One region of the Paenibacillus cisolokensis genome, then DNA from elsewhere that is predicted to be linked to it. Evidence: predicted binding sites of a transcription regulator. Region 1 holds the regulator's gene; the other holds the start of a gene.
What was found. Region 1 encodes LexA, which represses DNA repair genes until DNA is damaged. Its sites were predicted from a motif close to CGAACATATGTTCG; they were not measured.
Positions count from the first base shown of each region.

Region 1 (4,153 bases):
CGAATGGGATATGTACCGCACGCAAGTGCATCAGTGGGAACGCGATCAATATTTGACGTTGTATTGATGGTCTAATGCCATGTCTCGCTAGGGATTAAGGGTTCAACGTTTAGGGTTTTAGGAAACACCGTTTGGGCATACTTTGATTTAACGTTTAGGGTTTGCGGAATCAACGTTGGCATACGGAGTCAACGTGTAAGGTTTGCGGGACTAACGTTTGGCATACGGATTTGCAGGCATTACGGAATCAACATCAGGGATTGCGGATTTACCATTTGCGGGCATTTTGGAGTTGGTGCGGGATAACCTGCATTGGCTCACAAAATGCCCGTTGATAGTTGTTGGCGTAATTGGCGTTACTGGCGTTACTGGCGTAAGGTGTTACTGGTGTAGCGTTACTGACGTAATTAGCGTTAATGGCCTTACTAGCGTTAATGACGTTAATGACCATATACTTCCGCTTAAACATGGCCGATAATTCTCGAAAGACTCCGCTTGGAGTTTCTCTTAAACATTAAAGAAAGTATAAAACTCACTTCCTATTTGCCTGCCTAACTGTCCGCGCCTTCCGTCAAATCGTCGCACGTCCGTCGGTGTGCCTCGCCTTCCGTCAAATCGTCGCACGTCCGTCGGTGTGCCTCGCCTTCAGCGCCTCTGTCTCCCGGCAGATTGCTTTGGCGAAAAAGCTGCAAAAGTACAGGAATTTGGGCCCGAATAGATGACTATAGCGAAAAATCCTGCCAAAATACAGTAATTTTTGGCGATTTTCGCTTGTCTGGCTTGAACGGATCAAAAAAACTGCATTATCGCAGAAATTTTCCTGTTTTGGTTATTTTATCCCTGAAAAAGTTGCACTTTTGCAGCTTTGTTCTTTTATTGGGTTTCTATCTTCCGGATGCTGGCCGCCGCGGAGCCGGAGTAAAGCAATTTCGGGACAGGTGGCAGTTCACAGCGGGGCGAGGGCGAATTGAGCCCTGGCCGCCATGTCGTCTTTTGTTCATATAAGCATTTATAGCGAAACAGTATCGTCCTTAGACAGAGACGCCGTCAGGCGTTTTTCTTATTTTACAAGGCTTGTATCTTTCAGATTCCAGCAGCCGCGGAGCCGGAGTAAAGCAAGCAATTTCAGGATTGGTGGCAATGGCGCGAGCGAATAAAGCCCTGGAAGTTCGCAATTGGACGCACAGCGAGGATAGTTCGAGCGAATAAGGCCTTGGAGGTCACAATCAGTCGTACGGTGGGGGTGACGCTGGCGAATAGGGCCTTCGAGGTTCGCAATCGGACGCACAGCGGAAGCCTGGTCGCCATCCTGTTGTCTTTGCCGAACATGCGATGGGCGCGAAACAAAAGACAACCACCATTACCGTCCAAAGCGGTGATGGTGGTTGTCTGGTGTTCGATAGTGATTCCGATTTAAAAATCGGTAAACGGGATTCCCGCATAAAAGCGGCGGTCCGGTTATGGATGTCCCGAAACAAGCCGATGAGGGACGGCGGTCCGATTAATGGATGTCCCGGAACAAGCCGATGACTTTCCCGAGAATGGTGACGTTTTTCAGCAATATCGGTTCCATCGTCGAGTTTTCCGGCTGCAACCGGATATGATCGCGCTCCTTATAGAACGTTTTGACGGTCGCTTCGTCATCTTCGTTCATCGCCACGACGATGTCGCCGTTGTTGGCCGTCGATTGCTGCCTGACGATGACGTAATCGCCGTCGTGAATGCCGGCTTCGATCATGCTGTCACCGACGACATTAAGTATGAATACTTCATGATCCCCTACGAAATGGGCGGGGAGCGGAAAATAGTCCTCAATGTTCTCCGTAGCCGTAATCGGTACGCCCGCCGTTACTTTCCCGACAACGGGGACTTTGGCCACGGCGACCGGAAACGGAATTTCGTTCTCGTCCTGATCGAGAATTTCGATGGCGCGCGGTTTGGTGGGGTCCCGGCGGATGAGCCCTTTCTTCTCCAACCGGTCCAGATGACCGTGTACGGTTGAGCTGGAGGCTAGTCCCACCGCTTCGCCAATTTCACGGACGGAAGGCGGATAGCCTTTCTCCCGTACTTCGTTCTTGATGAACTCAAGAATTGCCTGCTGGCGGTTGGAAATCTTCGACACCGTCATCACTCCATTAGTTGATTTGGTTACTATTCTAACATAGAACCCGAGTTCGTACAAACATAAGTTCGAGAAACATGGGTTCGCATTTTCATAAAAAATTAGGAACAAATGTTCTGAAAACCGATTGACCTCAAACATATGTTCGTGATATATTCTGATTACAGAACAAATGTTTGGGGTGTTGAACGATGACGATTCATACGACAACGTACCGCAGCATATATGACAGAGATCGGAAAAAGAATTGCGTAGCGCTTTCCCGGACAGGTACGGCAACCGTTGGCAAGGGCTTCGTCCGGCTTCTCGCCGCGCTGGCGCTGCTGGCGTTTTTGTCCATTGCTTTTTCATTCTGGGTATCGGACGCTTCCGGCGTATCCCCGAAGCCTGCCGGTGCGGGAGAGAAGACGATTATCGTCGCTCCAGGCGACACGCTTTGGAGCATCGCGCTGGCCCATCCGGACGGGAACGGCGACATTCAAAGGCGCATTTATGAACTGAAGAAGCGCAACGGTTTGGATTCGTCCAACATCGTGCCGGGAATGTCGCTGATCGTGCCCGATCTGCGATGAGCCGCAGGCTTGGGACAGACGGTTCCCTGACTCCGGACCTGCGGAATATTCGGCCGGTGTGAAGACCGGTCGTTTTTAATTGCCCTTGCTTTCCCGCTGCCTTGACAATGGATATAAGAAGATGTCAAAGTAATAGATAGTTCCGGCGAAGCAGGAGAGGAGTGAGTGCAGGTGGAGAAACTGATCGCCCGGATCAACGAGCTGTCCCGCAAACAGAAAAGCGTCGGGTTGAGCGAAGAGGAAATAGTGGAACGGGACAAGCTCAGGCAGCAATATCTTGCGAACTTCAGACGCAATTTCCGCAATCAGCTCGATTCGATCAAGTGGGCGGACGAAGAGGACCGGCCTTCGGTCAAGCATTAGCACGCCGAAACCGCTTCATCCATAACAGGGAGGAAATGATTCGTGTCGCGAACGTGGGAGCGCAAGGTGCGCAAAAATTCCGCGCAATTGAACAAAGCGAGAAAAAAACAGGGGCTTAAAGCAATGACGCCCGCAGCCGATCAGGCCGAACGTTTTGTCGGACGCAATTATATCGGGCCGGCGCTGATCGTCATGCTGACCGTGTTCTATGCGATTCTCGGCCAGGCGAATACGGCAATGCAGGAGGACGGGACGTTCTACTGGCTCGTCATCGTTATGTATTTGCTGCTTGCGGTGCTGTTCTTTTTCCGGCGGCCGTACCTGGCGGTGGGCAAAGATTATGTCCAAACGCGCAAATGGACCGGCGACAAACGACTGCAAGCGTCCGATATCCGAAGCATCCGGGTGCAGCCGGGCTATGTCGTGATCGAACACAAAAAAGGAAACTGGGTGTTCTCGCGGGTAATGAACCGTTATCCGACCGATGAGATGGCAGCCAGGCTGTCTACGTTTGCGCAGCAGCATAAGATCGAAATGAAACAACTGTAGGTGACGATTTGGGGGAGTAAGGGAAATGGCGAAACAAGCGGTTTTATTTGACCTTGACGATACGCTGCTGTGGGACGAGCGGAGCGTGGCGGAAGCGTTTCAGGCAACATGCCGGGTAGCGGCGGAGAAGCGCGGTGTCGATCCGGATGCGCTGGAGGAGGCGGTCAGGCGCGAGGCGCGAGCGCTGTACGAATCGTATGAGACGTTCCCGTTTACGAAAATGATCGGCATTAACCCGTTCGAAGGGTTGTGGGCCCGTTTCAGTGAAGGAGAACAGGACGAATTTCGCAAGCTGGAACGGATCGCTCCGACATATCGAAAGCAGGCGTGGACGCGCGGGCTGAAAGCGCTCGGCGTGGACGACGAGCAGCTCGGCGCCGAACTGGCGGAACGGTTCCCGGCTGAGCGGCGTGCTCGTCCGCTCGTATACGATGAAACGTTCCGGGTACTGGACATGTTGAAAGGCTCCTATAGACTGCTGCTGCTGACGAACGGTTCGCCGGATTTGCAGAAAGAGAAGCTGGCTGGCGTACCGGAGTTGGCACCG
Region 1 covers NZ_JBCNFP010000056.1:26,096-30,248, reverse strand. The annotation lists gene glnA (type I glutamate--ammonia ligase) at 1-67, shown strand, start outside; gene lexA (transcriptional repressor LexA) at 1,502-2,122, opposite strand; gene ABEV74_RS09590 (LysM peptidoglycan-binding domain-containing protein) at 2,314-2,694, shown strand; gene ABEV74_RS09585 (DUF896 domain-containing protein) at 2,860-3,057, shown strand; gene ABEV74_RS09580 (hypothetical protein) at 3,100-3,606, shown strand; gene ABEV74_RS09575 (HAD family hydrolase) at 3,632-4,153, shown strand, end outside.

Region 2 (4,153 bases), on a different contig from region 1:
ATAACGTAATCACGAGACTGGCTTGAAATGACGAAATGTTCATTTTCTTTTCCATGTCCGGCAAAATCGGCACCAGCATCGAATTGCCGAGCACCAGGACGAGCGGCACCGTAGCGAGCGCCGCGTATTCCGCCCATTTGCCTTTGCCGCCGCTTTTGGCTTCCGCCCCGTCTTTGCCGCTCTTGAAATCGGCCGTTCTCAATCGTCCGGTCCCGAATGAACCGATTCCCCGCTTCGTTTTCTCCATTGCCCGAGACTCCTTTGTTTTCGTCTGGTTTGACGGTTTAGTGATAAAATGCCCTTCCGCTTGAGTCTCCATTCCCCGAATGTTAACATGAATAGGAGAAGGCGATGGCGATAAAGACAGGGAAAGAAGGGAACGCCTTTGAAGCGCACAATCGGAATTTTGGCGGTCGTTGCGGTGCTGGCGGCGGTCGCGATCTATCAGTATGCGAATGAGCGAAAAGAACTGGCCGGGCCGGACGGAGCCGCGCCGGCTGCCGTTTCGGACGAGGAAAAGCCGAAACCGGGCTATGCGGCGCCGAAATTTACGCTGCCGAACCTTGCGGAGGAAGAGGTGGCGGTAGGCGGGCCGTCGGATAAACTCGTCATGATCAATTTTTGGGCGTCCTGGTGCGGCCCTTGCGAGCTGGAAGCGCCGGATTTGCAGAAGATCCATGAAATATACGGGGACCGTTTGACGTTATACGGCGTGAATTCGACAAAGTATGACCGGGAACGCGATGCGCGGAAATTTGTCGAACAGATGAATCTGACGTTTCCGATTTTGATGGACCGGGAAGGAACGGTAACGAAGCTTTACAAAGTGGATCAGGAATTCCCGACCACGGTGCTGGTGAACCGGGACGGCCATGTCGTGGAGCGGGTCACCGGCGTCATTCCGCTCGATCAATGGAAAGCGATAATCGAACAGCACTTGTCCGCCTCTTGAACCGGCGGGGAAGACGCAGCAAGGGCTGCGCCCGTATTGTCTGCCGTGACGATACAGGCGCAGCCCTTGTTCGTTTGAATGTGCGGTATAGGCGCGCGGCCTTTTAATGGTTGACCAATCCGAGCTGTTCGCGTACCGGGGTCGAAACTTCGACGGGCTCCATCCCGATTAACGCATAGCGGAAACTGTCGACGAGCGCCTCCCAGCTGGCCTCGATGACGTTGCTGGACACGCCGACCGTGCTCCATGTGTTCTGGAAGTCGGTCGATTGGATGAGGACGCGCACCTTGGCCGCCGTCGCATCTTTCTCGTCGATCACTCTGACCTTATAGTCTGTGAGATGGATGTCGTTGATTTTCGGATAAAATTGCACGAGCGCCTTGCGCAGCGCATGGTCGAGCGCATTGACCGGACCGTTGCCCTCGGCTACCGTATAGACGCTCTCGCCGCCGACCGTAATTTTGACGATCGCTTCGGACACCATATGATCCTTCGATTTCTCCACAAGCAGCTTCAGCGATTCCAGCTCGAATATGACGGGTACTTCTGCGAACGCTTCGCGAAGCAAAAGTTCCAGCGAAGCATCGGCCCCTTCGAACTGGTAGCCCTGATGCTCCAGATCTTTGATGCGGTCGATAATTTCCTTCGTTTTGTCGTTGTTGGCCGTAATATCGAGCCCGAGCTCCTGCGCTTTGGAAATGATGTTGCTTTGTCCGGCCAGTTCGGACACGAGAATGCGCTGCTTGTTGCCGACCAGCTCCGGCTTGATATGCTCGTACGTTTTGGAATCCTTCAAAATCGCCGATACGTGAATGCCGCCCTTGTGGGCAAAAGCGGCGTTGCCGACGTACGGCTGGCCGACCGGCATCGCGACATTGGCGATTTCGCTGACATAACGGGCGGTGCTCGTCAGCTGCTGCAGCTGCTCGGCCGAAATGCACGAATAGTTCATTTTCAGCTGCAGGGTCGGGATAATCGAGCATAGATTGGCGTTGCCGCACCGTTCGCCGTAACCGTTGATCGTCCCCTGGACTTGCTTTGCGCCGGCTTGTACGGCCGCGAGCGAGTTGGCGACGGCAAGCTCGCAGTCGTTATGGGTATGAATGCCGATCGGCGTCTTCAGCTCGCCGCAGACGCGGGTCACGATATCGTAAATTTCGCCCGGCAGCGTTCCGCCATTCGTATCGCACAGAACGAGCCAATCGGCGCCCGCTTCCTGCGCCTTGCGCAGCGCGGCAAGGGCGTAGTCCGGGTTATGCTTGAACCCGTCGAAGAAGTGCTCCGCATCGAATATCGCTTCGATCCCGCGGCTTTTCAGAAAGGCGATGGAATCGTAGATCATGGCGAGATTTTCTTCCAGCGTCGTCTGCAGCGCAGTATGGACGTGAAAATCCCATGTCTTGCCGACGAGCGTCGCGGCCGGCACGCCCGACTCGATGATGCGAAGCAGGCTCGCGTCGCGCTCGGCTTGCGCGTTTTTGCGCCGCGTGCTTCCGAATGCGGTAATTTTCGCCCGCAGGTTCAGGGATTTGACCCGTTGGAAAAATTCGATGTCTTTGCCGTTGCTGCCCGGATTGCCGCCTTCTATATAGTGGACGCCCAATGCGTCGAGTTTCTGGGCGATTTTCAGTTTATCGTCGGCCGACAGGCTGATCCCTTCTCCTTGCGTGCCGTCGCGCAGCGTTGTGTCAAAAATCGAAATGGCATTGGTCATTTCCGGGACGCCTCCTCATTTCATTCACGAAGCCGGATTAATGGCGAAAAAAGCCGTTCTCCGGTCAATATTCCCTATTATAGCACTACAGGGACGAAAAGTAGAAGGGTTTCAGCCGCCTTTTCCGGTTGATTAACCGGAGCGGCTTCGGTATGCTGAAATCAATCGCAGAAAACCGGAACGTATATTCGGAAGGAAGGGGAAGAGAGCATGGCCAAGGCTGGCGGGCGCATTATTTTGCATATCGATATGAATGCTTTCTATTGCTCCGTGCATGAAGCGGAAGACCCGGAAGCCTACAAGGACAAGCCGACGGCGGTGGCGGGAAGCGTGGAGCTGCGCAAAGGAATCGTCGTCACGTCGTCCTACGCCGCCCGCCGCCGGGGGGTCAAGACCGGGATGACGGTCCGCCAGGCGCTCCGGCAATGTCCCGAGCTTGTGCTCATCCGACCGGATTTCGACCTGTACCGCAAATACTCGCGCGGATTTATGGATATAGCGCGGCAGTATACGCCGCTTGTGGAGGCGACGAGCATCGACGAATGTTACCTGGACATTACCGGCTCCGGGGCGTTCGGAGAACCGCTCGCCATCGCCGAGACGATCCAGCGCCGCATCCGGACGGAATGGCAGCTGCCCTGTTCGATCGGGGTCGCGCCGAACAAGCTGCTGGCGAAAATGGCTTCGGACATGCGCAAGCCTAACGGGCTGACCGTGCTGCGCATCCGCGACGTGCCGCGCCTGCTGTGGAACAAGCCGTGCGAGGCGCTGTTCGGCATCGGGGGGAAGACGGCGGCCAAGCTGCGCAAACTGAACATTCGCACGATCGGGGAGCTCGCGGCCGCCGACGAGGAGCTGCTGATCCGGTATTTCGGGGTGTACGGCTCATGGATGAAAAATGCGGCGCACGGCATCGATCATTCGCCGGTGCAGCCGGTGCGCGGGCGCAATAAATCGATCGGCCATACGACGACGCTGCCGAGCGATGTGCGGGAGAGAGCGGAAGCGCATCGGGTGCTGCTTAACCTGGCCGATCAGACGGCGCGCCGTATGCGGCGGCAGAAGCTGATGGCGTCGACGGTGCAAATTACGGTGCGCCGGCCGGACATGTCGACGATTACCCGTTCGGAGACGCTCGAATCGCCGACCGAAACGACCGCCGACATCTATGCCGCCGCTTGCCGGCTGTTCGACCGGCATTGGCCGGAAGGAGAGCCCGCCCGTCTGCTCGGCGTCACACTGCAAAATTTGACGCCGCGCGAAGAAACGGCCGTACAGCTCGATCTGTTCAGCTACCGGGAGCAGCCGCGGAAGGAGGCGCTGACGAGAGCGATGGATCAGCTGCGTGACAAGTACGGCGAGGATGCGGTGTTGACGGCCGGCATGCTCGGCGACGATCCGTCGGCGCTCATCCGCAATAAACGAATTCGCGGAACATCCTTGCAAATGGACGAGCATTTGTTATATAGTGAGGAATGAAAAGACCA
Region 2 covers NZ_JBCNFP010000032.1:9,212-13,364, reverse strand. The annotation lists gene ABEV74_RS06485 (MFS transporter) at 1-247, opposite strand, end outside; gene ABEV74_RS06480 (TlpA family protein disulfide reductase) at 386-952, shown strand; gene cimA (citramalate synthase) at 1,056-2,666, opposite strand; gene ABEV74_RS06470 (DNA polymerase IV) at 2,877-4,145, shown strand.
Region 2: ABEV74_RS06470 (DNA polymerase IV) is a predicted target of LexA. The motif match lies at 2,844-2,857, and genes of this name have one in related genera.